DNA from 4 places in the Rummeliibacillus sp. GQ308 genome. Region 4 is predicted to be linked to each of the others. Evidence: riboswitches for the same ligand, from Rfam matches in the RefSeq annotation. Region 4 holds a riboswitch; each other region holds the start of a gene.
The links. A riboswitch is a leader RNA that binds a small molecule or an ion and turns the genes downstream of it on or off. The one in region 4 is predicted to bind S-adenosylmethionine.

Region 1 (7,422 bases), on a different contig from region 4:
CATCCTTTAGGTGCAACAGGCACAGTGCTTACCTTAAAGCTGATTCATGAGTTAAAACGCCAAGGTAAAAAATACGGGGTTGTTACCATGTGTATCGGCGGCGGTATGGGCGCAGCTGGCGTCTTCGAAATATTATAGAGTAGAAATACACCTTGTGCTTAAAGATAAATTTAAATAAAGGGAGAGATTCAGAATGGCAGAAAATACATTAAACCTAATTAAAGGCGGCAGTTTTTTAACAGAGGATCTGGAAGCAAATCGTGTATTCACTCCGGAAGATTTCACTGATGAACAAAAAATGATTGCTAAAACAACAGAAGACTATGTACACAATGAAGTACTACCTGTTGTGGAAAATCTAGAAAATCATGAATTTGAACATTCCGTGCGTTTATTAAAGCAAGCTGGCGAATTAGGCTTGTTGGCAGCCGATGTACCAGAAGAATATGAAGGCCTTGGTCTTGATAAGATTTCATCTGCGTTAATTGCAGAAAAAATGGCACGAGTAGGCGGCTTCTCAATTACACATGGTGCACATGTAGGAATCGGTTCACTGCCAATCGTATTATTCGGCAATGAGGACCAAAAGCAAAAATACTTGCCAAAACTAGCTTCTGGCGCATTGATTGCTGCTTATGCATTAACAGAACCAGGATCAGGCTCTGACGCATTGGGCGCTAAAACAACTGCCAAGTTAAACGAAGAAGGAACTCATTACATTCTGAACGGTGAAAAACAATGGATTACAAACGCTGGTTTTGCTGATGTATTTGTTGTATATGCAAAAGTAGATGGCGATAAATTCTCAGCATTCATTGTTGAGCGCAACTACCCTGGCGTATCAACAGGCGCAGAAGAAAAGAAAATGGGGATCAAGTCTTCTTCAACTCGTACTCTAATTTTAGAAGATGCGAAAGTACCTGTTGAAAACTTGCTTGGTGAAGTAGGACGCGGCCATGTGATCGCATTCAACATTTTAAATATCGGCCGTTACAAATTGGGCGTAGGTTCAATTGGTGCTTCAAAACGCGCGCTTGAATTGGCAATTGCTTATACAAATCAACGCCAACAATTTGGCACACCAATCTCTTCCTTTAACTTAACAAAAGAAAAATTATCGACAATGGCTTCAAGATTGTATGCATCAGAATCGCTAATTTACCGTACAGTTGGTTACTTTGAAGAACGCATGAGCCACTTAAGCCCTGAAGAGCAAAAAGACGGCAAAAAAGTAGCTGCAGCAATCGCAGAATATGCAATCGAATGTTCAATCAATAAAGTATTTGGTTCTGAAACATTAGATTATATCGCGGATGAAGCTGTACAATTGCATGGTGGTTATGGTTATATGCAAGAATACGAAGTAGAACGCATCTACCGTGACTCACGTATCAACCGTATCTTTGAAGGTACGAATGAGATTAACAGATTGATTGTACCAGGCACATTTGTGAAAAAAGCAATGAAAGGCGAACTACCTTTATTGCAACAAGCACAAAGCCTGCAAGCTGAATTGTTGTCAATGATGCCAGAAGAAATCGGTGATGAGCCATTAGCACAAGAAAAACACCTTGTAACAATGGCGAAGAAGATTGCTCTATTGGCTGCAGGTACAGCAGTACAACGCTTTGGTGCAAAATTAGAGCAAGAACAAGAAGTCCTTGTGAATATTGCCAATATCGCGAACCAGCTATTTGCAATGGAATCTGTTGTATTACGTTCTGAAAAAGCGCTTAACCGTGATGGGTTTGATAAAGCGGCACAAAAAGTTTTGTATACAGAAATCTTCTGCCAAGAAGCATTTGCTGAAATTGAAAAAGAAGCAAAAGAAACTATTTTGGCATCAGTGGAAGGTGATGAATCACGCATGCTATTATCTGCATTGCGCAAATTGACTCGCTATACACCTTACAACCTGATTTCTAAAAAACGCCATGCATCTGTTAAATTAATCTCAGCTGAAAAATATACAGTCTAATCGTAAGTAAATAAACCTTTGGAATCCGGTCATACTAATCATGTGGCCGGATTCCTTGCGTATAAATAAGTGTCGCTCTACAATAGTAGGAGTATTTGTAGAGGAAAGAAGGAATGTTTATGCCAATCAATTTAATACAATATCCTAACTGTACAACCTGCAAAAAAGCGAAAGCTTGGCTGCTGAATCACAATATTCCATTTACGGAGCGTCACATTGTTGAAAGTACGCCTTCTGCGGAAGAAATTAAATCGTTTTGGAAGCTTAGTGGCTTGCCGCTGAAAAAGTTCTTTAACACCTCTGGGAAGAAATATCGTGAACTTGAGCTGAAAGATCGTCTAAAGGATATGAGCGAGGAAGATCAGCTTGCATTGCTTGCGTCAGACGGTATGCTTCTAAAGAGACCTATCGTTACAGATGGTCAAAAAATCACCTTAGGTTTTAAAGAAGAAGATTTTGAAAATACATGGAAGTAGCTTATAGAATTGCTTGTTTTTAGATAAGGATTATGTCAAAATTAATATGAATATAAATACATATTTGGAGGGGTAGAAATGAGTAATATTCCAGCAAGTTTGCGTTATTCAGAAGAGCATGAATGGGTGAAAACAGAAGACGGTAAAGTACGCATCGGCATTACAGAGTTCGCACAATCTGAACTTGGCGATATCGTATTCGTAGAACTTCCAGAAGTAGGCGACGAAATCGTAGCAGACGAACCATTCGGTAGTGTTGAATCTGTTAAAACAGTTTCAGAATTATACGCGCCAATCTCAGGTAAAGTAGTTGAAATCAATGGAGAGTTAGAAGACAGCCCTGAATTCGTTAACGAATCACCATATGAAAAAGCATGGATGGTTGTTGTAGAACCTTCAGATTCATCTCAAATCGATGCGCTATTATCTGCTGAACAATACGGCGAATTAATCGAAGAATAATCTTATTCAAGCGCCTCACTATTCTGTGTTGGCGCTTTTTATATCAACTGAGAGTATCGTCTGACTATCCAATGAGGAGGTGCGGGCATTGCCTGATAAAGTGCTTATAGTAGAGGGAAGGCAGGATAAGCTTCAAATAGCACCTCTATTGACAGAAAGCATTCCAATTATATGCACCAATGGAACGATTAGCGCAAGCAAGCTAGAAGAGTTGCTAACCCCTTACGAACAATATGATTTATACACATTATTCGATGAAGATTACTCAGGCGACCGCTTGCGGGCACTGATGAAAAAAGAGTATCCAGAGGCATATCATTTGCGTACACTCTCCTTATATAGACAGGTAGAAACGACTCCAAGAAAATATTTGGCAAGGGTCTTATTAGCAGCAGATTTCGAAATTGACCCTGCTTATTTTATAGAATAGGGATGATCCAATCGATGCAAGAATGGTCAATTGAAGAATGGGAAAACACGAAAAAAAGCGGCCAATTGTGCGCTTTTTATCTCTATACGCCCATGTGTGGTACATGCATGGTTGCCTCTAAAATGATGGAGGTCATCCAACAAACATTCCCACAAATCCCAATGGGCAAAATCAATTTGAATTATGCCGAAGAACTGGCATATGAATATCAGGTGGAAAGTGTTCCTTGCCTGTTAATCGCTGAAGATGGCGAAGTGCATGACAAAATATACGCTTTTCAGTCTGTGTCATATTTGTTTGAAAAGTTTCAAAAAAAGGATTGACGAACAAAATTCAGCATGGTAAAGTAACTAGCATAACCTAATTAAATATTGCGTTGCTCTTATTAAGAGAGGTGGAGGGAAGTGCCCTATGAAGCCCGGCAACCGTCACAGTTTGTGATATGGTGCCAATTCACGCAAAGTGTAAACTTTGGAAGATGAGAGAACGGTTTTCGTATAAATACAATACGTAAGGCCTTTCTGTTTATCTTTAACAGAAAGGCCTTATTTTTTTTGATGAAAGGGGTTTGGCTATGATTCTCTTAAAGAATGTACTAAAAAAATATAAAACAGCAAGTGGATCCCTTACAGCTGTCCAAGATGCCAATTTGACGATCAGAAAAGGTGAAATATTTGGAATTATCGGTTACAGCGGTGCTGGTAAGAGTACAATGATTCGTTTGTTAAACGGGTTGGAAAAACCGACTTCAGGCACCGTACAAGTGAGCGGGTACGATATATCCACCATTAAGGGAAAAGAGCTGAGACAGGCAAGACAGAAGATCAGCATGATATTCCAGCATTTCAACCTGCTATGGTCGCGGACTGTGGAAGAAAATATCGCCTTTCCTCTTGAAATAGCGGGCGTTGGAAAAGAGGCACGCCAAAAGCGAGTAAGCGAATTAGTTGAAATGGTTGGCTTAAAGGGAAGAGAGAAAGCCTATCCATCCCAATTGTCAGGTGGGCAAAAACAGCGCGTAGGAATTGCAAGGGCATTAGCCAATAATCCAGAAGTGTTGCTTTGTGACGAAGCAACCTCAGCGCTCGATCCGGAAACAACAGATGCTATCCTAGATTTGCTTTTAGACATTAATGAAAAGCTGGGCATTACAGTTGTGCTTATCACACACGAAATGCATGTTATACGCAAAATCTGTCATCGAGTGGCCGTGATGGAGGCTGGGCAAATCGTTGAGCAAGGCAATGTTCTAGAGGTGTTCCAATCGCCAAAAGCAGAAATTACAAAAAAATTCGTTTCTCAGGTAACAGAATCAGCAGAACATAAAGAATCGATTTCGCAAATGTTGGATGATCCAAACAGCCAATTAATTCAGCTGACATTTGTCGGCAAGAAAGCTGAGCAGCCAGTGATTTCGCATTTGATTCGCACATTCGATGTGGATGTAAATATTGTGCACGGAAATATTTCCGCTACCAAAAGCGGTCCATACGGCACACTGATCGTTCGCATTGCAGGCAATGAAGAAAATATAAATAAAGCCATTCAATACTTAGATGGGGAAGACGTTAAATCGGAGGTGATCCAACATGCTAACTAAGTTATTTCCAAATGTGGATTGGCTAGCAATGTGGGAAGCAACACAGGAAACTATTTATATGACAGTAGTCTCAACTGTGTTCACCTTTGTCATAGGGCTTCTATTAGGGATTATCCTATTTTTGAGCAGTCCCAATCAATTATGGGCAAATAAGCTAGTCAATTGGCTGACAGGATCAGTCGTGAATATTTTCCGCTCTATTCCATTTATTATTCTGGTGATCCTCCTTATCCCGTTTACTAAAATGCTATTGGGAACGCTTCGGGGAGCGAATGCAGCATTGCCGGCATTAATTATCGGCGCTGCTCCATTCTATGCAAGACTGGTATTGATTTCTTTCCGGGAGATTGATAAAGGGGTCATTGAGGCAGTCCGATCTATGGGCGCTAAAACAAGTACATTAATCTGGAAGGTCTTAATCCCAGAATCATGGCCAGCTTTGATATCTGGTATTACAGTGACAGCTGTAGCATTAGTCGGTTATACAGCAATGGCGGGCATCATTGGAGCAGGTGGCCTTGGCGACTTAGCCTTTTTAGATGGCTTCCAACGTAGCCGTACAGACGTCGTATTCGTTGCCACGGTGTTTATATTAATCATCGTGTTTGTTATCCAAATAGTGGGTGACTTTATTACAGCAAGACTTGATAAACGATAATTTGGTTGAACCGTTCAGACGTTCACATAAAACGAAAGGGAGTTATGAAAAATGAAGAAACTTGTAGCAGGAATTCTTACCGCATCGTTGGCACTTAGCCTAGCAGCATGCGGAAACAAAGACAAAGCAGGATCAGACAAAGAATTGGTAGTGGGTGCATCTAATACGCCTCATGCCATCATTTTGGAAAAAGCGAAGCCAATTCTTAAAAAAGAAGGCATTGATTTGAAGATTGAAAAATATCAAGATTATGTGTTGCCAAACAAAGATTTAGATAATGGTGATCTTGATGCCAACTACTTCCAACACATTCCGTATCTTGAAGAGCAAATGAAAGATAATAACTATGATTTTGCGATTGCCGGCAAAATTCACATCGAACCAATCGGCGTCTATTCACAAAAATATAAATCACTTGATAAGTTGCCAGATGGAGCGACTATTCTAATCTCCAACTCTGTGACTGACCAAGGTCGTACACTTCAATTGCTTCAAGCAAACAAGTTGATTACGCTTAAAAAAGGTGTAGATCCTACTAAAGCAGTCATTAAAGATATTGATGAAAATCCGAAACACTTAAAAATCGATGGCGGCACTGCACCTGAAATGCTAGTGCAAATGTACAAAAACGGGGAAGGCGATGCGGTTGTCATCAACTCTAATTTCGCTATTGATGCTGGTTTAGTCCCAACAAAAGACGCTATTGCTATTGAAAGCTCTGATTCACCATATGTAAACGTAGTGGCAGTGAAGAAGAAAAATAAAGATAACAAAGCAGTGAAAAAACTAGTAGATGCCCTGCATTCAAAAGAAATCCAAGACTTCATTACGAAAGAATGGAAAGGGTCAGTTGTACCGGTTTCTAAATAAAACAAAAAGGTGTAAGCATTTAATGCTTACACCTTTTTTATAATTTAAATTGCGACAGCCGTGAGAATAGTTGGCATACAAAGTCTAAAAAGATTTTTTCAGAAGGGGCCAGGTCACGATTGCGTGGATAGATAACCCCAACATTTCGTGTGAATGGCGGATTGGTGAGCGTCAACTTAGCTGTACGACGAGGTGTAGCATCGTAAAATGCACTTTCCGGTAGTAGGCTTACGCCGATTCCTGCGGCAACCAAGCCCTTTAAAGCATCTAAATCTTCACCCATCGTTGTGATATGTGGTGTAAAACCGACGGATTTGCAAGCTTCTACAGCAACCTGATGTAGTATGTAATCTCTCGGAAACACAACAAAAGGATCTTTATGAAGGTCGGCCAATTGGATTTCCTTTTTATTTGCCAGGTGATGGTTTTCAGGGACCAAAGCGGCGATGTTTTCAGTAAAAAGTATTTTTGTATCAATCAATTCTTCGTTTGCTGGAACAGGCCCTAAGAAAGCTAAGTTTAATTCGCGATCCTTTACAGCCTGGATCAGATAGCGATAAGACCCTTGGCGTAATTGAAAGGAAACCGTCGGATGTTCTTTCTTGAAGGCTGATATGATGGTGGGCAGCAAAAAACTAGCCAGGCTTGTAGGGAAGCCGATTTTAATCGTTCCTTCTTCAGGGTTCAAGTATTCTTCAATCTGTTTTTGTGCAAAGTCGATGGCTTTCAATGATTCCAGTGTGTGTTCATAAAATACTTTGCCTATAGGCGTAAGCTTCACATTTCGACCAATGCGTTCAAACAGTTTAACACCTAGTTCATCCTCTAAATTGGCGATTTGCCTGCTGACTGCTGATTGTGCCACTTGCAGTTTTTCAGCAGCAATCGAAATATGCTCTCTTTCTGCTACAGCGACAAAATATCGTAATTGGCGTAATTCCAAATCGA
Region 2 (7,422 bases), 1.6 Mb from region 4:
GTCCATTGTATAAGCGTAAGTCGCATTGAAGCGTTCTACGTCAAACTTATGCGGGCCACGGCCAATTTCCTCGTCAGGTGTAAAGCCGACACGGATCTTGCCATGTTTGATTTCCGGATGTTGAATGAGATATTCCATAGCTGTCATGATTTCGACAATACCAGCTTTGTCATCAGCACCAAGTAATGTAGTGCCGTCTGTTGTAATTAATGTTTGGCCAACATAGTTTGATAGCTCAGGTGAATTTTTTGGTGAAAGGACAACCTTTTCATTTAATTGAATATCGCCGCCATCATAGTTGTCATGACGTTGCGGATTCACATTCGTACCTGTATAATCTGTCGCTGTGTCCACATGTGCTAAAAATCCGATGGTGGGAATTTCTTTTTCTGTGTTGGCAGGCAATGTAGCAAACAAGTAGCCAAACTCATCCACTGATACTTCTTCCATACCGATTTCCTTTAATTCGCTTTCTAATACACGAAGTAAATCCCACTGTTTTTCAGTAGATGGTGTAGTTGGGCTTTCTTCGTTTGATTGTGTATCAATTTTGGCATAGCGAATCAATCGCTCAATAACTGTTTCTTTCATTGTGTGAATCCTCCTTAAATTTTAAGCATTGCTATAATTCTAACACTTTCTTTAGTTGTGCGAAATATTTTCAGAAAAGAGGAGAGAGAAAATAATTGAAATAGTTAGCTATACTAACTTTATATAAGCTTAATAGAAGGTTACAATAATTAACAAATAGATTCATGAACATATTGCATTATATGGTATACCAGTTGGATTTTTATTATTAGGTTTTTTATTTATCATAATAGGGGCTAATGGAGAAGGGTTGCCGAGTTTTTTTCTAGGCCACCTGGTGTGATGGAATGGTCAATTTCTAATAATGCTATCAAAGCTTTTAATTTTGTTCCCACAGCTTTAGGAATTACTTTTTTGATTTTGTTTGTTAGCACCTTTTCAATTTCATTTTATACATGGCAAAAGAATGTGTTGAGGGATATCGATAATGAAACGGAAAAGGGATAGCAAACAGCTATCCCTTGCATTTTTAATTCACAAATTTCGTGTGAAGATAAAACTCGTAGTTTGCGATTTTTTCTTTTAGTAACCTGAATTCTTCGAGGTGAAGTTATCAAAAAAGGTATGGTCATCACGTGACAATGGTTTTTCAGCTGGCCCTTCAATTACTTCGCCGGTATAAGTGAATCTGGAACCATGGCAAGGGCAATCCCAAGATCGTTGGCCGTTGTTCCATTCAACCTCGCATCCTAAGTGAGTACAGGTTGTATCAACAATATGCAATTCTCCTTCTGTATCCCTATAAGCGCCTTTTCTTTGGCCGTTGATCGTGATAACGCCGCCTTCATTTTTCTTTATATCTTCTAACGATTTAGTAGTTATGCCAAATTTCCCTTTCATAAACTGCCCAGCAACATTCACATTTTGAGCTAAGAGATTTTTTAAGCTTGGATTTGCATAAAACCGTGATGGTGAATATAAGTCCTGATACTTACTTCCTTTATTTACAATGACATCACGGAATAGAAGGGCAGCAGCTGTTCCGTTCGTCATTCCCCACTTTCTAAAACCTGTGGCAATTAATATATTAGGATCATTGCTTGTGAGATTACCGATATAAGGCAACTTATCTAGTGTTATTAAGTCCTGAGCAGTCCATCGGTAGGCGATACTTTCAAGCCCAAGAGCATGTTCCGTAAAGTCTTCTAATGCTTTGTAGCGTTCTAGTATGTCCCCGCCTTGACCGGTTTTATGGTCCTCACCAAGAACAAGCACGTATTCCTCTTTGTTAATGGTTGCTGAGCGCAGAGAACGTGATGGCATCTCAGCGCTAATATACATACCGCCCGGATACTTGTTCTTTACTTTTGTAGCAAGTACATACGAGCTACTTGCATGCATTCTTGCTGAGTAGAGTCCCATGCCCTCATAAAAAGGGAAGTGGGTGCAAATAAGCACATGTTTAGCTGTAATGCTATGATTCTCGCGGGTTAAAACCTTTGGCTGTTCCTTTGTCTCTATGTTGACAGCTGTTGTATTTTCAAAGATTTGGCCGCCTTTTTCTGTAATGTGTTGTAGAAGATGTGCCAAGTACTTTAATGGATGAAATTGTGCCTGGTCTTTCATTACAATCCCGTTCTGTATATCGATATTAAAAGGAATGCTATTCACCAATTCGCCATTGATGCCAAGCTTTTCATAAGCCTCAGCTTCTTTCTTTACTTTCATTGCATATTCTTCCGTGACCGCATAAACGTAGGCATCCTGTTTAGAGAAATCACAATCAATGCGATGCTCACTAATTGTATTTTCGATGAAATGCAGTGCTTCTGCATTTGCTTCATAATAAAGCTTTGCCTTATTCTCACCGATATTCCTGATAAATTCATCATAAATTAAACCATGCTGAGCTGAGATTTTTGCAGTTGTATTCCCTGTGGTTCCATTGAGCACATGGTCTGCCTCGATTATAGCAACCTTTAAACCTTCGTTAACTAATAGAAAAGCAGAAGTAAGCCCGGCGATACCACCACCTACTATAACGACATCAACATTAATGTCTTCTTCTAAACGCGGAAATGTGGGCAACTTTACAGAGTCTATCCAATAAGATTGAGTGTTTTCTGGAAGCTTTCCATATTTTTCTGGCATTATTTATCCTCCAATTACCTTTTTTAAAAGAATTCCCGAATTGGAGGATAATTATACCAATCTAGTTGAACTATTTAATGATGCTGGAACTCCATATCCTCAAGCATATAAATTCTTTGAAACTTTCATTCACTCCAACCGTATTTATAGGATAAGAAAGGATGAGTAATACATGACACTAACTCTTACGATGTCAGCGTTGATCGGTTTGATCGCAATGGTTTTGGTAACGCCGCTTGCAAGTAAGACAGCAGAGGGCGATCGTAAAACATCGTTTAAATTAAAATTTGGCTTATTTATTTTTATTGTAGGAACATTAATTTCGTGCATTGTCTTCTATGTAACTAAAATAGATCAAAATTGGTCTATAATATGGCCTGTTATTTTAGTTCTTGCTATCATTGGTCTTTTATTATCTACAGGAATGGAACGTAAAATAAAAGGTTTAATCGCTTTTGCTAGTTTAATTTATTTTGGTTATCTTTTAGCTGCTCCCGTTTTTAACGCCAATCAAAAATTTGAGTCGGCGGAGATGGATCACAAAGTGGAAATGAAAGCGTTTGATGACACGAAAACGCCTGCAAGTGTTCCACCAAAATTCGCACGAAATAAGATGAAGAAGGCCTTCAGCCAAGTGCCAAATCCTAGCTATTATGAATTAGGAGAATTGCAGATCCAAAAAGTAGCGGGCGAATATGTTTATATTGCACCCGTTGAGTTTTCTGACTTTTTCAAATGGATGAAGGGGAAAGTTTCGCCAGGGTATCTCATCATGAGTGCAACCGATTCATCTAACAATCCAAAGTTCGTTAAATCAGAAATGGTTTATACAGCTTCTGGCTATTTTAACAATAATGTCAAACGCCATATGAGACTTGCTAATCCAAAAGAAATTTTTTATGGCGATCCACAATTGGAAGTAGACGATGACGGCAAGCCGTATTATATCAGAACGTATGGAAAATTCATTTCTGCGCGTAATGGCTTTGATCCAAAGGGCATTGTTATGGTAGATGTAAAAACAGGCGCTTCTAAAACGTATACATTAGATAAAATACCTGCCTTTATTGACGGAGCGATCTCTCCCGAAGCAGTAAGCCGACAAAATGAATATTTCGGCAAATATGTGCATGGTTTTTGGAATAGTCTAGTCGGCAAGAAAGATGTGAAATTGCCATCAGATGAAGGGACAGAAGCGAATGTCAGCCCTGTCTTTGATGAGAATGGAACAATGTTTTATTTCACTGATTTTAGAAGTCCGAAAAAAGGCGTAGATTCTATGCTTGGCTACTCTTTAACAGACGCGCGTACAGGTCATGCAACGTACTATACAGGCAATAAAGAAGAATCCTATATGGATTCGCAGGGTGCTATTCAAATCATTGAGAAAAAATTCATCGAGAAAAAATGGCGTGCTTCTATGCCGATTATCTACAATTTTTACGGTGAAGCTAGCTGGCTTGTGCCAGTATTAGATTCCAATGGCTTCCTACAAAATTACTCGATTGTGTCTGCAGCAAGGCCTGAACTTTCAGTATCTGCAGCAACACCCAATGAAGCACTACGGCAATATAAAACCATTATCTCCCGAATTGGCAACAGTTCGTTAAAAGGAACATCTGCAGCAGAAGAAAAAGAAACTCAAGGAAAAGTAGTCCGCGTTTATAAGGAAAAGAATGGGGATTTCACAACTGTTTCCTTCTTGCTAGATAATAAAGAAAATTATATTGTGAGTTCAGAAGTGGCTCCTCTCGCAGTCTATCTGAAAGAAGGCGACACGGTGAAGCTGAAATATGTGAATTCAAGCGAAGTCTTTTTACCAGTAAAAGAAATGGTTATAGAGGGAATCGAAGATAAATAATTAAAAAAGCTCTATAAGGCAGGCAAAAGCCAAAAACCTTATAGAGCATTTTTCTATTTCCAAGTAAATCCTTTGGATGCAAGGAAGTCTTTGATAAATGGACGACGCTGTTCAACTAAGAAATCAGCCATTTGTTTTGTCCAATTCGACATTTTTTGATTCGATGAACGGTGTTGGTAGTATTCTTCTAATGTCGCATCATATTCATCAAGTAATGTATCGTATTTTTCTTCATCATAACTATTTTCATGTAGCACGGCATCCAGTGGAAGTCTTGGTTTTGTTTCATTTCTTTTCGTCGGTTTTCCGATCGTCATGGCGAACATAGGAAAAACGTGTTCAGGCAGATTGAATAATTCACTGATATCAGCTGGGTTATTGCGTGCACCGCCAATATAACAAATGCCGTATCCTTCTGATTCAGCGGCAATAACAAAGTTTTGTGCAAATAGCGCTACGTCGGCTACGCCTGCAAGAAGATTTTCAGCAGAATCAGCCACAATTTCTACACCTTGCTTTTTGCCGGCAGCCTCCAAACGCTTGAAGTCAACGCAGAATAAGAAAGAAGCACCTGCTGTTTTGAATTGGAACTCATTGTTAGAGAGCTCGCCTAATTTTTTCTTTTTGTCGGCATCAGTTACCCAGATGACACTGTATGCTTGGATGAAATGTGAGGTAGCAGCCATTTGTGCTGTTTCAATTAAATCTCGTACAACCTCTTTTGGTATCTCTTCACCTGTATATTTTCGAACTGATGAATGGCTACGCAATAAATCTTTAACCATCTGTAGAACAACTCCTATTTTGTGGATTTCTCTAATTAACTATAGGAGAAATTGTAGGAAATGACTAGCGAAACGAATCCGCTTGTATGTAATATTTAGAAATATCAAAAAATAGTATTGACTTTTTAAAATGCAATACCTATACTTACAACAACAAGATGGAACAGAATAAATTACCTTTATCAAGAGTGGCGGAGGGAAAGGCCCTGCGATGCCCGGCAACCAGTAAGTTATCTTACATGGTGCTAATTCCTACAGATTCTTTATTGCGAATCTGACAGATAAGGGGAGGAAAATGCTAATGACCCTCTTCTTATGTGAAGAAGGGTTTTTCTTTTGGAAAAATCCTTGCCACACCTCAGCTTTCCATCTCAAACTATATTAGGGGGAATTAGAATGACAGAATTTCGTAAAGAGACTTTAGCAGTACGTGGTGGCCAAACGCCTGATCCTACAACTGGTGCAATTGGGGTGCCAATATACCGAACAACAGCCTATAGATTTAATGATACAGAGCATGCACGGAAATTATTCGCCTTGGAAGAGCCAGGCAATATTTATTCTCGAATCATGAATCCAACTGTTGATGTCTTTGAAAAACGAGTAGCCTTGCTTGAAGGTGGAACAGCAGCGGTTGCTTTATCATCAGGCATGGCGGCCATTTCATTTTCTATTTTAAATATAGCGCGTGCTGGTGATCATATAGTTTCAGCTGCGAGTGTGTATGGAGGAACGTACAATTTATTTGCTAATACTTTGCCGCGATACGGAATCAATACTACATTTGTAGATGAACGGAAGCTTGAAGATTTTGAAGGGGCAATCCAAAAAAATACAAAAGCGATTTATGTTGAAACGATTGGTAATCCTAGTCTTTCAGTAGCAGATATCGAAAGTATTGCGGATATTGCCCATCGACACGAAATCCCTCTAATCATCGACAATACATTTGCCTCACCGATTGGATGTAATCCTATTGAATATGGCGCTGATATTGTGATTCACTCTGCGACTAAGTGGATTGGCGGGCACGGTACAACAATCGCTGGCGTGGTGGTGGATGCAGGCAAGTTTGATTGGACACGAGGCAAATTCCCTGACTATACAGAAAGAGATGAATCCTATCATGGCATCCGCTATGGCATTGATGTGAGTAATGCAGCTTTCGCTACACGCCTGCGCGTACAATTGCTGCGCGACTTTGGGCCAACGCTTAGCCCAGATGCTGCCTTCCAACTATTGCAAGGTCTTGAAACACTGCATCTTCGTGTGCCTTATCATAATGAAAATGCTAGAAAGGTAGCTGAATACTTACGTCAGCATCCTCAGGTGGAATGGGTAGGATACAATGGCTTCTCTGATAGTGAATTCGCTCCTCTTGCTAAAAAGTATCTAAAGAATGGCTATGGCTCTGTTCTTACATTTGGAATTAAAGGAGGCAGAGATGCTGGACGCGAATTTATCGACAATGTCGAATTGTTCTGTCACGTGGCAAATGTAGGAGATGCCCGCTCATTGATTATTCATCCGGCCTCAACAACTCATCAACAATTAAACAGTGAAGAGTTGAAAAAATCAGGCGTGCAAGAGGAATTAATTCGCTTATCTATTGGGTTAGAAGCAATCGATGATATCATCTCTGCACTTGAAGAAGCATTCACAAAGGTAAGCCCAAAAGTTGCAGCAAAATAATTTGTTAATGAGTTTCGCTTCGCCTCAGGGAAGTAGCAGCATTTCCTAAAAAATTTTTTAAATAAATAAAGAAAAGAGTGATGGATTGTCTTTTCACTCTTTTCATTTTGATTTAAATGAACACTCCAGGTACACACATGTCTTTTGTAGGAGGATTTATCTTGTAAACATACTCTGTGTAAGCTAAAATCATCAGTATGTAGATTAATTCAGTATAAGACAATGGAGGCGGTTTTTTGAAAAAGGTAAAGGTTGCTATATTAGGTTTTGGTACAGTTGGCCAGGGGGTCTATCGCATATTAACAGAAAAGCGCAGTCAATTGAAACAGATGCTAGATGTCGACCTAGAAGTAGCAAAAGTCCTCGTCAGCAATCCGAATAAGCCACGTCCTCATGCTGCTA
Region 3 (7,422 bases), 140 kb from region 4:
TGTTTGAACGCTTATTGTAAATTTTCTCGATAGCATTATCGATATCTGTTACTTTACCTGTGTTGGCTTCTTTTACAGAATTGATTTCATCTTCCGTTAAAGACAAACCGCTATATTTCTTTAAGGTACCTTCAACATCGGCTCCACCAGCAATTTGTGCTGCCATAAAATCAGGGGTTTTTTTTGCAGCTTTAATGGCTTCAGGGAACCAATTATAGTCATCATTTGCTGCTAACGAAAATCCGCCAGTAGAGTGATCGGCAGTTGCCACAACTAATGTGTTTTTGTCTTTTTTAGCGTAATTGATAGCAGCTTGAAATGCTTTTTCAAAATCCTTCATTTCACTCATAGCGCCAACGATGTCGTTGTCATGGCCTGCCCAATCAATTTGGCTTCCTTCAATCATTAAGAAGAAGCCGTCTTTATCTTTGCTGAGCTGTTTTATTGCTGAATTGGTCATATCTGCGAGAGAAGGGGTTTCGGCATTTCTATCAATCATCTTGTCCATACCGCCATCAGCAAATAATCCGAGTAATTGATTATTCTTATTCTTTTGTAATTCAGCTTTCGAGGTAACATAATTATAGCCATCTTTTTTAAATTCTTTTGTCAAATCACGATCTTCACGTACGAAATTAGATTTGCCTCCGCCGAGTAATACATCAATTTTATGTTTTCCTTTTACTAATTCATCAAAGTAATCATCTGCAATACCGTTCATATTCTTACGGCTTTCATCATGGGCTCCGAAAGCAGCGGGAGTAGCATGTGTAATTTCAGAAGTAGCAACTAAACCAGTTGCCTTACCCATTTCTTTTGCTGATTCGAGGACTGTTTTCACATCTTTCTTATTATTATCGACTGCTATTGCATTATTGTACGTTTTTACCCCTGCTGACATAGCCGTTGCTGCAGAAGCAGAGTCGGTTACATTTTGTAACGGATCTTCTGGGTAAGTCATTTGTTGACCAACTAAGTACCTGTCAAATGATGTTTGGTTTTTAAACTTTGAGTTTGAAGAATTTTTCAAATACCGGTACGCGGAAGTATATGAGTTCCCCATACCATCACCGATTAGGAAAATGACATTTTTAGGCGTTGTTTTCTTGGAAGAACTTTTTGCCTCTGCCTCTGAACCAGCAATAGTAAAGCTGCTAAGTGCTAGAGTAGATACGGCTGCAATCGAGATTAGCTTTTTTGATAAGAATGATTTCATCAATAACATTTCCTCCTTTATTTGGTCTAACTATACTTTAATCAACTATTATTAAGCAGATATTGATAGAAAGATAAGATATTGTAAAGAAGGGGTATTTTGGTTAAAAAATTGTTGCGAAGGTCTATTTTAATAGAGATCCAGACTAAATAATTTTTAACGCTATAAAAAAGTAACTTAAGTATTGACTGAAAAATATAGAAGTTTATTTGAGTTAGAGGGTTTAATTAAGTATATGAATAATAAGTTATTCAAATCGCGATTAATAAGATGTTCTTAGGCGATTTATAGGTGACATTTAATTAATTGCTGAACGATTTTTGTGAGGACAGGATGTTGAAACTAGGGCTTCTGGAAATGTTAGAGGATGGTGAGGCAAATCTTGAGCCTTGAACATGTGAAAACTGTGAGAAATAGGAAGAGAATGATATAATTAAGTAAAATATTAATTAAAAGGATTGAAAAATGGATATAATAACAAATTTTTTTGAAAAGTGGCTAATGCTGCTAAACTTTAATTCTAATATAATACATAATACGGCTCTAATCTTACTCTACCTCCGTTTATTATATTTGCCTATCAAGATGATTTATATAGTAGCGAAGAAGAGAAACGAAGAAACTGAGCCTTTTTCAATAATTAAGATTTTTAAAAAATTAATTATTGTACTGTTCTTTAATTTTCTACTTGGTTCGGCCTTACTCAAGTTCCTGCAGCCAAATTATCTAGCCAATTGGATACCAACAGGTTGGCGGTCTGATTACATTCTGTTAACAGTGATTGCTGCCTTAGTTATCCTATCATTATTTATTTTTATACCTCGCCAAATTTATCAATTGAAGAAAAAAGAACAATCCCTAGGTAAAATGTTCTTGAAATTCAGCTCGTTTTTAATAACGGTGTTTTTCGTTTTTTCATGCCTGTTATGGGGGTTTAATGGACTTTTCGCACCCAAAAGAATTGAACTAGAATCACCTGTTGTACTCTTCGATTTAAAAGAAAAGCCAATATCCGTCGTTAAAATAAGTAAAACTACACCCAATGGAACAGAAAATGGAATAACCACCAACTTCAAAGGCTTCTTAATGAGTGCTATTGATCTTCATACTGGTAAAAAGCTGTGGAGTAGGATCTCTACTTGGCAAGAATACTTAGTAGGAGAGACTAGCGAGGGACTGTTGGTGTTAAATAATAAAAAGAAAACCCTTTATTTTATAGATCCAAAAACAGGGAAAAAGCAAGCAGACGAAAAAGACTTTCTGAATAAATTCCCTGTATTAGAAGATAATTTAAGCTACATGTATACTGACTATTCTATTAAAGGTCTAAATAAAGTCTATCTTTACGGCTTAGATGGTCGTTATTTTAAGTTAAATTTAGCTACGAACGAAATAAAAGAAGATCCGAGTTATGCTGATAAAATACGTACTTTACCAGTAGGATGGGATGAGAGTGTAGCAGGTGTTGAAAAACGAAGCGAGAAAATAAAAAAACTTTACCCCGAGCTAATGGGCGTAAGGCTAGTTGAAAGTAAGCCTGTTGAAAAGCAGCTCATTGTTTATCAGAAAAAGCGCAACGATAATCGGCAGACCTTAGCCTTGCTTGATCTTACAAAACGAGACTTGATTTGGGAGCAACTTTTAGATGCTCCACTTGAAAATGCCACCACTTCATTAGAAGTATTCGCTGACACAAAGTTTGTCTATGCTTGGACGGGACGTTATCAATATAAAATCAACAAAGAAACAGGGAAAGTAGTGTATCAGTATGATTATAAGCTTGGAAAATAATTAATAAACGAAACTACTAAAGTCTCTTTCTTGTACTTTGTTTACTATAAACTATCTATAAAAGCCGATGAAATTCTACTTAGCTGTAAAATTTCATCGGCTTTTAAATTGGAAAGAGTATTTTTCCTCTTTTATTTGTAAATTTCATATCCACTAGTAATCAAAAAAGAAAATAAACATAAACCTAAACAACCCAATGCAACACCCATAAAAATAAATGTTACTGGAAAATTTTTATTCATTGATCGGAAGAAATTAAATAAGGTAATGACTAAACAAATGATAAAGAAAGAAGTCCAATAAGGTAGCAAGGTACGAGTAGGACCTAAAATAAAAAAGTTAAGAAGAAATACAAAGCTTACAAGCAAAAAAACAGTCAGTATTTTTTTCATAGAATTACTCCTTTGTAAAATATGGGTAATAACATTTTATCAAAATTTTCTAAAATATATAATGTTTATTAGATAAATAATCATTGAAAATAGATAAAAATAATAAATATATAAACCTCGTTAATCTATGTTAATAATAAAAGAAACAGCAATAAGAAAAATAAAAATCTTTTAAAATATTATTTTATATTGACAATTCAAAAATGACCATGTATAGTAAAAATCAATCAAATAATCATTTTTCTTATCCAGAGAAGCGGAGGGACTGGCCCTGTGAAGCTTCGGCAACGGACATATGCACCGTGCCAATTCCAGCAAGCGATTAAGCTTGGAAGATAAGAACACGTATTTGTACATATGAAGCCATATGTCTTTGTGTCCTTCTTCTTCCATGGAGAAGGATTTTTTTATGGCAAAATTAATTTGAAAGGGGGAATTAAAAACACAGTTTAGCAGATGTACCACTTATACTTAATTAAATATTGCTCTTATCAAGAGAGGTGGAGGGACTGGCCCTTTGAAACCTCGGCAGCGGACATTTTTGCACCGTGCCAATTCCAGCAAGCGATTAAGCTTGGAAGATAAGAAGACGTTACCGTACATATGAAGTCATATGTCTTACTGTCCTTCTTCTTCCATGGAGAAGGACTTTTTTGTTGAAAAAATCGGAAGGAGATTGAACGGATGATAGAATTCCAAAATGTTTCTAAAGTGTATAACAGCGGAGGAAAGGAGATACGTGCATTAAATTCGATTAATTTAAAAGTTAATAAAGGTGAAATATTTGGCGTAGTCGGCTTCAGTGGTGCAGGAAAAAGCTCCTTAATTCGTTGTGTAAATTCACTAGAAAAACCTACTTCCGGAAAAGTCATAGTAGACGGTCATGACTTAACAACCATTAGCAAAAAGCGAATTCGCGAAGTAAAGAAAAGCATTGGTATGGTATTTCAACACTTTAATTTGCTCAATTCCAAAACAGTATATGCAAATGTAGCGATGCCGCTCATTTTAAGTAAAGTTCCTAAGGATCAAATCAAACAAAGGGTTTCAGAATTACTTGAATTCGTTGGTTTAGGTGACAAAGCTCAAGTCTATCCTGATCAACTATCCGGCGGCCAGAAACAACGCGTAGGCATAGCGCGCGCTTTAGCAACACAGCCTTCAATTCTACTTTGTGATGAAGCGACCTCTGCTCTAGATCCACAGACAACTGGTTCCATATTGGAACTCTTGAAGAAGATTAACAAAGAGTATGGGATTACGATTTTAATGATCACGCATGAAATGGCTGTCATTCGAGAAATATGCGACAGAGTGGCAGTGATGGAAGCGGGGAAAGTGATAGAAGAAGGAACAGTATTTGATATCTTTTCCGCGCCGAAAACTAACACTGCTCAAAACTTTGTTAGTACCGTAATGCATGATCAAATTCCACCATCAATACTCAATATGATGGAACGCAAGCAAGCACTAAATCATATTTTCCATATTACGTTTGTCGGCGAGTCTACAGGAAGTCCTTTTTTATCACAGTTATCTAAAATTCTCGATGTGGAAATCAATGTGCTATTCGGCAATATTACCGAACTGCAAGGTATTCCTTTTGGCAAACTGATTGTTGAAATCCAAGGAGCCGATACGGAAGTGAAACGAGCATTATCATATATGCAAGCTCAACAAATTCTTTACAAGGAAGTGGTAGCACATGCTAGTTAATTCTGAACAAATTATTGAAGCGCTAATTCAAACTATTCAAATGGTTGGTTTTTCATTTATCTTTTCAATCATTATCGGCCTTCCGCTAGGCATCCTGTTATTTGTCACTCGTAAAGGACAGATCATTGAGAACCTTCCAGTATTCACGGTTTTAAATGCAGTGATCAATGTTTTCCGATCTGTGCCCTTTATTATTTTGCTCGTAGCCATCATCCCAGTTACCCGGCTCATTGTCGGAACATCTATTGGAACATCTGCAGCTATTGTTCCACTAGTCTTCTACGCAGGCCCTTACATTGCTCGATTAGTTGAAAGCTCGCTACTAGAGGTTGATAAAGGTGTTTTAGAGGCGGCAGATGCTATGGGGGCTACTCCATTTCAGACAATTTTCAGGTTTTTACTGCCTGAGGCTCTTAGTTCACTTATTGTGAATTTTACCATCGCGACAATTGGTCTGATTGGAGCATCGGCTATGGCAGGAACCGTAGGCGGCGGTGGTATTGGCGACTTAGCCATAACGTTCGGCTATCAACGTTTTGATACGACCACCATGCTAATTACCGTAGCTATACTAATTGTTTTGGTTCAGGGGCTACAGTCATTTGGCAACATTTTATCGAAAAAAATAAGAAGAGGTTAATCTAAGGAGGCAATTAAAATGAAAAAATGTTTACTATCCATTCTGGTGCTGTCACTAGTTATTTTTACGGGAGCCTGTTCAAGCGAATCCAGCGGTAAGGAGGCAGATGGAAAATCAAAAACATATAAAATCGGCATTACGGGGACAGATACGCAAATTTGGGATTATGTAGCGAAAAAAGCAGCTAAAGAAGGAATCAAAATTAAGCTTGTATCTTTTAATGATTACGTACTTCCAAATACAGCGTTAGCAGATGGTGAGTTGGATGCCAATTCATTCCAAACTGTTGCTTATTTTGACCAATTTATTAAAGAACATAATCTTAAACTTGTTCCAATTGCTACAACATGTTTAGCACCTATGGCTGTTTACTCAAACAAATTGAAGGACATTAAAGATATCAAAAAAGGTGCAAAGATTGCTTTGCCAAATGATGTTTCAAATCAAGGGAGAGCCCTATTATTATTGCAGGAGGCTGGCCTTATAAAATTAGTAGATGGTTATGATGGCTTAGGCTCTATTAAAGATAGTGTCATTGAAAACCCTAAAAATATTGAACTTATTCCTACTGCTCCTGCTCAAATACCGAGAGCATTAGAAGATGTGGATGCAGGCGTTATTAATAACGGTATTGCCCGAGATGCAAGTCTTAATCCAATCAAAGATTCAATTTTCCATGAGAGCGAGACAGCAATTGATTATCTGAACATTATCGCAGTGAATGACAAAGATAAAAACAACAAAACCTTAAAACGAATTGCAGAGTTATACCAAGAGGAAGATACAGCGAAATTCATCAATAAAGAATATGGCGGCACACTGATCCCAACATTTGTACCATTAAAGAAAATAGGTTGGTAAAAAGATTGTTGCTAAAAGTTTAATAAATGAGGAGGAATTAATATGACACAAGTACTTACACATTTAAGTGAGGCAATAACAGCAAATGTTAATATTAGTCAAGGAAGGTATATTGAAATAAGCCACAGGATTCATAATAATCCAGAGATCGGAAATGAGGAATTTTTTGCTTCTGAAGAATTAACAAACCTTCTCCAAGAAGAAGGTTTTGCAGTAGAGAGAGATGTGGCTGGTCACAAAACAGCATTTGTTGCTCGCTATAAATCTACTAAACCAGGTCCATCAATTGCTTTTTTAGCTGAATATGATGCTCTTCCTGGAATCGGTCATGCATGCGGGCATAATATTATTGGAACCATGAGTGTTGCTGCTGCTATCAGTTTAAGCAAAGTTGTGGATGAGGTTGGTGGAGAAGCGGTTGTCTTTGGTACACCTGCAGAAGAGGGAGGACCAAATGGAAGCGCGAAAGGTAGCTTTGTGAAACACGGATTAGTAGAAGGAATCGATGCGGCAATGATGATACATCCTCAAGGTGTAACCAATCTAACATCGCCTTCGCTTGCAGTAGATCCGCTTGATTTCGAGTTTATCGGCGCAGCGGCGCATGCAGCAGCAACCCCTGAAAAAGGTATCAATGCACTGGATGCTGTTATTCAATTGTTTAATGGCATTAATGCCCTACGCCAACATGTGACAAGTGATGTTCGTATTCACGGAATTATTACACATGGTGGAGATGCACCGAATATTGTGCCTGAATATGCAAAAGCTAGATTCTTCATTCGAGCAGCAACAAGAAAAGGTTT
Region 4 (7,422 bases):
CATAAGTTGCTCCGCTTTCTTCTTTTTGAAGTATTTTTTCTGTGAAAGGAGATTTAATGGTGCGGGCAGGAGCACCAAGTGACCGCTTGATTACGACAGTATCTGTTTCTTTTCCATGAATAATCGCTTGTTTATACTCTTCACTTGCATGGACGCATTCTTTAGTGGCGATAAAACGTGTACCCATTTCAATACCTTCCGCACCAAGCGAGAGGCCTGCAAGCAATCCTCTACCATCGCCAATACCACCGCTAGCAAGAACAGGAATAGATACGGATTCAACAACGCGCGGTACAAGAACTATTGTGCCAATATCTTCGCGTCCTAAATGGCCGCCACCTTCTTGACCAACTGCCATCAATATATCTGCTCCTAGTTCTTCCGCTTTCTGAGCTTGCCTTACTCCTGAAACCAAGACTAGAGTGCGAATATCTTCATTTTTAACGCGTTTTAACACTGGAGCTGGATTACCACCTGTAATAGAAATAGCAGGTACTTTCTCTTCAATTGCGGTTTCTAAAAGCTCTTCATATGCATTTTGATGTTTTGAAATAGCGAAGTTGACGCCAAAAGGACGATCTGTTAATGTGCGCACTTTTCGGATTTCATCTCGAAGCTTTTCCTTAGATCCCAAAGTAGCGGCTGTAATCTGTCCTAGCCCGCCAGCATTTGAAACCGCAGCGCATAAATCAGCGTAAGCCAAATAAGCAAGACCACCTTGGACAATGGGATACTTAATTCCAAGAATCTCTGTAACACGTGTTTTCAATTTGGACACCCCCATGTATTGTATATACCTTTCTTTCTATTAGTATAAGGGAATGCAAAGAATTTTCATATTATTGGAACTAAAACAGAATGAAATGCGGGTCTGCATTTGATAAAGTAATATAAAGAATTAATTTCCATATATGAATGTTTTAAAAATAAATTAGCGAAAGGATTTAACAAGATGTATTACCCATCAAAAAAAGATTTATGGCAATACCCTTTATATTGGGGTACAATCATTGCTTGTTTCGCACCTATTGTTGCAGTAAGAGATTATGTAGTCCTTGTTTTTACTGTTCCGTTAGCAATTTTGCTCATATGGGGCTGGTTTTGTACAGGATATAAAGTTAATCAAAGCTACCTGATTATTCGAAGTGGCCCCTTCAAAAAGAAAGTTCCTATCAAAGAGATTAAATCAATTGCTAAAACCAAAAATTTGCTTGCTGCCCCTGCCCTTTCAATAGATCGATTGGAGATCATTTTTGACGCAGACAATAAAATGGCACTTGTATCTCCAAAGGAGCAGCTGCAATTTTTAGCTACTTTAAAAAGTATTAACCCTAAAATTGAATTAGACTCCAAGCTAGATCAGTAAATCATCTATTAATCAAAATAAGGAACAGCTTTACTAGCTGTTCCCACTCTCTTATCCCCAAATCTCTTTTGATATATCAACAATAAACTTTAATTTTGCCCATTGTTCTTCTTCCGTTAGAATATTACCATGATGAGTTGAAGCGAATCCACACTGTGGGCTGATACATAGCTGCTCGAGTGGTACAAATTGTGTTGCCTCTTCTACACGAGCTTTGATGTTTTCCTTGTCTTCCAACTCGCCGAATTTTGAAGTAAATACTCCCAGAACTACCTGCGGCCCGCCCTTTGGAATATAGGATAGTGGTGTGAAGTCGCCAGACCGATTGTCATCATATTCTAAGAAAAATCCGTCCACTATTTCATTTGCGAACAAAGTTGGAGCAATTTTAGCATAACTTCCTTCAAAAGCCCATTTTGAACGATAATTCCCGCGGCATAAATGTGTAGTTACTATTAAATCTTCCGGTTTGCCTTCTAACACTCCATTTGCTACCCGAAGCGCAAGGTTAATCAATTCTTCACGTGAATATCCACTGTCGTTAAATGGGATATTCTCAGCATTCAGTCCCGCAATATAGACATCATCCAACTGCAAATAACGACAACCTGCTTCATAGAAGGCCTGGATTGCATCCCGGTAAGTTTGGATAATATCACTCGCATATTCCTCGATATCTGGATAGATGTCAAGGTTTCTTATGCCAGCATTGAATAATTGGTTTGGGCTAGGTATCGTTTGTTTTGGAATTGCCCGATCTCCTACAATTTCTTTGAACTCTAGAAAATCTTGAATATGCGGATGATTTGAGTTGAAAGAAATCTTTCCGTTATTACGAACATCATATTTTTCTGTTTCTTCTCCTTTAAATTTGAAGCCGTGTTCTGGGATATATCCTTCAACACCGTTTAAATGTTCAAGAAAATCTGTATGCCAAAATCTACGTCGAAACTCACCATCAGTTACTGCTTGTAAACCAACATCAATCTGTTTATCCACCGCTTTTTTGATCTCTTCCGTCTCAATCTGATGTAATTGTTCTGCGGATATGTTACCTTCTTGATAGTCCTTACGTGCTTGGTGAATGCTTTCTGGTCTTAATAAACTACCTACATGATCAGCTCTAAATGGTGCTTTTACTAACGTCTTTGTCATCAAAATCTCTCCCTTAGTTTCATTTAGTTAATTGACTAATTGACTCCAACTCTTCTATCCTCTAAATAGAAAAAACCCTCTTCTCAATGAATAAGAAGAGGGTTGAAATACCATACGAAAAAAACGCTCCTCTTATCTGCTAGCTTTACGCTACTGGAATTGGCACAGTACTTTAATAGTCCGCTGCCGAGGCTTCAAAGGGCCAGTCCCTCCACCTCTCTGGATAAGAAAATCAACATATTAAGTTTGTATAAATATATAATAACGCAATAAACAGAATTGTCAATGTTTTTTAAAAATTTTTAAATTTGATTTTAAATCAACTATATATTCTCCTCATCTTGCACCTCAACCAAATAAATACCTTTTGAAAAACGTCCACTTTTTTCAGCTTTAGCTAAACGTGATTCTTCCAATTCTTTCAATGAAATATTATAAACTTCTAATGCTGTATGTATAAGTTCCAAAAGGTCTGCCAATTCTTCCTTCATCTCTTCCTTATTTTTTGCTTCTTGTACTTCATAGGCTTCCTCTATGAATTTTTGCTTCATTTTCTGTAGTAACTCTTGTTCACTCAATTGTTCAACTATACATTTTTTCCCTTTTCCTTCGATGATTTGCGGGATAAAATCTCGGACTAATTTATTGTAAATTGGCAATTTGTACTCACCTACCTCTGAGTATTTTAGTATAAATAGAGTTTTTAGTACTGTTTCCTTTTTCTCTATTTTACACTATTTTATAAGAAAAACTAGAATTTAGAAGTAATACATTTTATCCTTTATAGGAAACCATCAGCTGATCACCACTATTACCGATTACACACAAAAATTGCCGAATTCTGTTTAAAAAATGGTTTAACTTTTTGAATTGAGGCTATATGTAAAGTAAGAAAGGATGATGAAAATGAAAGAAAATGACAAAGCCGAAAATTTAAAAGAAGGACCATTGGATACACCAGATGAAGTAAAGTCTGATAAAGAAAGTATCTACGACAAAGACCCTGAAATGCAAACGGTTGATCCCATCCCAATGGAGGAGTTAAATCAACAAGTTGAAGATGAAAAACACAACCATCATACAAAGGATACCTCTTCAAGTGAAGAGCGCTATCCTGGCTAGGCTAGTGCTTCTCTATTACTCACATACATCCGTGCAAGACATGTATAAGAGACTTTCATGAGAGTGAAAGTCTCTTTTCTCAAGGGGCGGAATACGAACAAATACATACGGCAACTAGAAGAATCCATACCCTTTCACTGCTTATTTATAAGCATTTCACAAAAATTTTGCAGTTGAATACCTTAGAATGATGATTCTATTGTGAAAGATTGGTTACCATTTGGTTCAGCAAATTAAAAAGAAAACGGAGGGGTTTCCTATTAACAGAAAGAATTTGTGGCTGCTAAGCCTATTGGCTATTCTTACCTTTGCCTTAGCGGCATGTGGAAGCAGCAAAAAAACAAACAAATCTGGAAGCGAAGCGAGTGATATTGCGTTTAAAGTTAATTCTGGAGAATATGTAACAATTACCAAGTATGATGAAACCGATGAAAAAACATATCTCAAATTAAATGTGACAGTCCAAAATAAATCTAAAAATGAAATCCCAGTAAATTCTTCAAACTTTAGTTTATATGGTAGCAAAGATGATGAAAAAATTGACTCTGTCTATGTAAATCCACCGGATGAAGAATCTTTTAAAGAACTATCAGGAAGTATCTCTCCTGAGAAAAAAGCGAGTGGTGACCTCTTTTACCCTGTCAATAAAGAAGAAAAGTATGAGCTTCATTATCAACCGCGCATTTATGATGACAAAGGTGAGAAACATAAAGAGTTAGTAGTATCAGTGGATCCGTCGAAGTATAAAAATGATTCAGAGAATGCCAAGAAAGCTGTAGCAGCTTATGTTGATCAAGTTTTCTTAAGCAATGACAATCCAGATTTTAAATCCTTACTCACAAATGATGTCTTAGCAGACAGCCAAAAGTTTGATGAAGAACTTGCCAATCAATTGAAGGAAGGCTTTGGTGAGTTTACACCATCCATGCGTTTAGAAAAAATGTTTATTGAAAAATACCGAAACGCTTTAAATAAAAAAATTGAGCCTACTTATAAAATTGCTTATGGTGATTCAAAACAGGCTAAAGTAAATGTTAGCTTTAAAAATTTCGACACATCAGATCTTTATAAACAATCTCGAAAAGTAAGCGAACAATTTGCTAAGAAAAACCAAAATAAATATAGCTATAAAGAATATAAAAAAGCACAAGAAGATGCTTTAAATTACACATTTAGCCGTATTGATCAAATTATGAACAATACGAGTTTGAAAGATGATAGTCGTGAATATGCACTCATTTTAAAAGAAACAGATGGTAAATGGACAATTCAAAAGACAGACCAAGATATGAATAGCGAATACGATGATTTGCTTAAAGCATTCGTATTACAGACTTATTAAATAAAAAAAACCGCTTGAATGGTAAGATTCAAGCGGTTTTTATTTTGGTTAAATAAATATTCTTCTTTACGCAGAAGACTATTACTGATTTTTTTTATTGTTATCACCCATATTTTCTAGAAAAAGTTCTAATCCTTAACGGATAACACTAGATATAAGTAACTACACATTTTCTTCGACATCAAGACGCAACCAACCGACAGCTTATCATGGTCTCCGTTGTTGAAACAACATACTTAATCGTCTTTACTTATTGAGAATAATGAGCGACAGCTTGGAGGTGGCTTTGTCGCTCTCTCGTCTGGTAGTCAAAATGATATGGCCTTAGCTTTTTTAAGATGTTAATTATTTTTTTCAATTACTCCGCAAGCAATTCGTGCGCCTGAATTACCGCTCGGATCAGTTTTATAGTCATCTGCTTTTTCGTGAATAACAAACGCACTTCCATCCTTGTCAAACAATGTATTATGCGCTCCCTCTTTTAAGGTGAAGGCCTTGGTCGCAAAACCTACATCTACTGTTCCATCCTCTTCCACTTGTATATTTGGAAGATCGCCTAAATGATAACCTTTTGCGTTGTAGTATCCGTGAACTTTGTGAGTTGGATTAAAATGACTTCCTGCAGATTCGAATGTTGGTTTCTCACATATCCCTTTTTCATGAATATGGATCCCATGGTCTCCTGGTGGTAAACCCTGTAACTTCAAATCGATTTGTACGCCCTTTTCATTTTCTGTCAAATTCGCTTTCCCTAACTCTTTACCTTCTGTATTAATAAACTTAGCCGTTGCGTGAATGGTTGTATTTTTTTCTCCACTTACTGGTTTTAAGTTGTCTACTTTTTGTTTGTTTGTCGAACACCCGGTTAGAATGAGAAGCACGACTAACATAGGCCAAGTATTTTTTAATAATTTCATTTAAAACACTCCTTTCTCTCAGAGTGGCCAGCTAAGCCTTTTTTTATTCGATATGTTTGTGATTCTTTTTATTCACTTTTTGAAATTTCTAACAATTTAAAACTTTATTAAGTTATAATAGAGAATAAGAACGATAGAAAGGAGAAATTGTATGAAAATCACTACCTTTATAGGAAGTTCTCGCGCTAATGGTAATACAGAAATTCTCACTGATATCGTAACAAAAAATGTAACTCACAGACGCATCTATTTAAAAGATATTATGATTAAACCTATCCATGATTTGAGACATGATATGAAAGGTTTTAGACCAGTTGCTGACGATTATGATCAAATCATTGAAGCCATCCTAGAAAGTGATGTATTGATTTTCTCTACACCTGTTTATTGGTATAGCATGACTGGATTAATGAAAAACATGATTGACCGCCTCAGCCAAGCCATCCGTGACGAGCGTTATCCAGATTTGAAGGAACACTTAAAGACTGTTAACGCAATTGTAGTAACAGTGGGTGGCGACATTCCACGCATTAAAGCATTGCCGCTAATCCAGCAATTTAAATACACATTTGATTTTCTCTCCATTAACTTTTCTACTTACATTATCGGTCAAGGCAGAAGACCAGGTGACGTTGTGAAAGACGAACAAGCAGTTGCAGAAGCTTTGTTGTTAAATGAAAAGCTAAAATTGGAATCAAAATCGAACGCACATTAATAAAGAGGGATTGGCATAAGCCAATCCCTCTTTTAAAAACCGAAGTTTTTATTCTTGTAAAGACTGTACCTTAAGTTGATCTCCCTTACGTCTTCTCATGGGGTCCATTCGCCTTTCCACAACACTTAGCAAAACATCAACTATTATTGCCATAAATGCGGTAGGAATAGCTCCTGCTAAAATGATGGCTGTTCCGTCGGTCGCATTTGTACCGCGAATGATAATATCGCCAAGACCACCTGCTCCAATAAATGCCCCTATAGCTGTAATCCCGATGGCAATTACTAAAGCAATACGAATTCCCGCAATAATTACCTTCAAGGATAGAGGTAATTCAATCATATAAAGCACTTGCAAACGCGTCATACCCATGCCTTTACCGGAATCAATTAAGTTATTATCTATTGTTGTGATGCCAGTATATGTGTTTTTAATAATCGGTAACAAAGAATATAGAAATACGGCAACAATAACCGTTGTTTTTCCCAGCCCCATACCGAGCATAAGAATAGCGAGCAAAGCTAGGGCTGGGATAGTCTGGATTATGTTTGCTAATGTAATCAAAGGACTTGCGAGCTTTTTATATTTTGCTATTAGTATCCCAATCGGAATACCAAACAACGCCGCTAGCAGTACACCGTAAACAGATATTAAAAAGTGGGTCGTAAACTGGGTTAACACATACATACCGTTTTCTTGGAAGTAGTACATAAATTGCTCAAATGTATTCAACTTTGTCATATCCTTCATTGCCCATCTCCCCCTTTCTCATCGAAATAATTATGCTCTTCTAAGAATTTTTCGG

Region 1: it holds a riboswitch for S-adenosylmethionine, as region 4 does, so the genes downstream of both, AC6CHJ_RS12075 (methionine ABC transporter ATP-binding protein) here and AC6CHJ_RS07980 (5-methyltetrahydropteroyltriglutamate--homocysteine S-methyltransferase) in region 4, are expected to answer to the same signal.
Region 2: it holds a riboswitch for S-adenosylmethionine, as region 4 does, so the genes downstream of both, AC6CHJ_RS00170 (O-acetylhomoserine aminocarboxypropyltransferase/cysteine synthase family protein) here and AC6CHJ_RS07980 (5-methyltetrahydropteroyltriglutamate--homocysteine S-methyltransferase) in region 4, are expected to answer to the same signal.
Region 3: it holds a riboswitch for S-adenosylmethionine, as region 4 does, so the genes downstream of both, AC6CHJ_RS07300 (methionine ABC transporter ATP-binding protein) here and AC6CHJ_RS07980 (5-methyltetrahydropteroyltriglutamate--homocysteine S-methyltransferase) in region 4, are expected to answer to the same signal.

The regions. Positions count from the first base shown of each region.
Region 1 covers NZ_JCAXDQ010000002.1:177,941-185,362, forward strand. The annotation lists gene AC6CHJ_RS12045 (acetyl-CoA C-acetyltransferase) at 1-138, shown strand, start outside; gene AC6CHJ_RS12050 (acyl-CoA dehydrogenase FadE) at 194-1,978, shown strand; gene AC6CHJ_RS12055 (arsenate reductase family protein) at 2,098-2,454, shown strand; gene gcvH (glycine cleavage system protein GcvH) at 2,533-2,916, shown strand; gene AC6CHJ_RS12065 (toprim domain-containing protein) at 3,005-3,346, shown strand; gene AC6CHJ_RS12070 (thioredoxin family protein) at 3,361-3,669, shown strand; SAM riboswitch class I at 3,726-3,831, shown strand; gene AC6CHJ_RS12075 (methionine ABC transporter ATP-binding protein) at 3,921-4,946, shown strand; gene AC6CHJ_RS12080 (methionine ABC transporter permease) at 4,936-5,604, shown strand; gene AC6CHJ_RS12085 (MetQ/NlpA family ABC transporter substrate-binding protein) at 5,656-6,474, shown strand; gene gltC (glutamate biosynthesis transcriptional regulator GltC) at 6,512-7,417, opposite strand.
Region 2 covers NZ_JCAXDQ010000001.1:19,328-26,749, forward strand. The annotation lists gene pepT (peptidase T) at 1-591, opposite strand, end outside; gene AC6CHJ_RS00155 (FAD-dependent oxidoreductase) at 1,114-2,682, opposite strand; gene AC6CHJ_RS00160 (hypothetical protein) at 2,855-4,543, shown strand; gene nfsA (oxygen-insensitive NADPH nitroreductase) at 4,597-5,328, opposite strand; SAM riboswitch class I at 5,505-5,616, shown strand; gene AC6CHJ_RS00170 (O-acetylhomoserine aminocarboxypropyltransferase/cysteine synthase family protein) at 5,725-7,020, shown strand; gene AC6CHJ_RS00175 (homoserine dehydrogenase) at 7,257-7,422, shown strand, end outside.
Region 3 covers NZ_JCAXDQ010000001.1:1,472,560-1,479,981, forward strand. The annotation lists gene AC6CHJ_RS07285 (alkaline phosphatase) at 1-1,216, opposite strand, end outside; gene AC6CHJ_RS07290 (PA2928 family protein) at 1,682-3,007, shown strand; gene AC6CHJ_RS07295 (hypothetical protein) at 3,139-3,399, opposite strand; SAM riboswitch class I at 3,641-3,741, shown strand; SAM riboswitch class I at 3,885-3,987, shown strand; gene AC6CHJ_RS07300 (methionine ABC transporter ATP-binding protein) at 4,084-5,115, shown strand; gene AC6CHJ_RS07305 (methionine ABC transporter permease) at 5,105-5,755, shown strand; gene AC6CHJ_RS07310 (MetQ/NlpA family ABC transporter substrate-binding protein) at 5,774-6,616, shown strand; gene AC6CHJ_RS07315 (M20 family metallopeptidase) at 6,659-7,422, shown strand, end outside.
Region 4 covers NZ_JCAXDQ010000001.1:1,608,219-1,615,640, forward strand. The annotation lists gene AC6CHJ_RS07970 (NAD(P)H-dependent flavin oxidoreductase) at 1-769, opposite strand, end outside; gene AC6CHJ_RS07975 (PH domain-containing protein) at 953-1,366, shown strand; gene AC6CHJ_RS07980 (5-methyltetrahydropteroyltriglutamate--homocysteine S-methyltransferase) at 1,418-2,521, opposite strand; SAM riboswitch class I at 2,651-2,751, opposite strand; gene AC6CHJ_RS07985 (nucleoside triphosphate pyrophosphohydrolase) at 2,845-3,180, opposite strand; gene AC6CHJ_RS07990 (YczO family protein) at 3,428-3,643, shown strand; gene AC6CHJ_RS07995 (DUF4352 domain-containing protein) at 3,936-4,985, shown strand; gene AC6CHJ_RS08000 (superoxide dismutase family protein) at 5,327-5,902, opposite strand; gene AC6CHJ_RS08005 (flavodoxin family protein) at 6,054-6,617, shown strand; gene AC6CHJ_RS08010 (ABC transporter permease) at 6,666-7,367, opposite strand; gene AC6CHJ_RS08015 (osmoprotectant ABC transporter substrate-binding protein) at 7,364-7,422, opposite strand, start outside.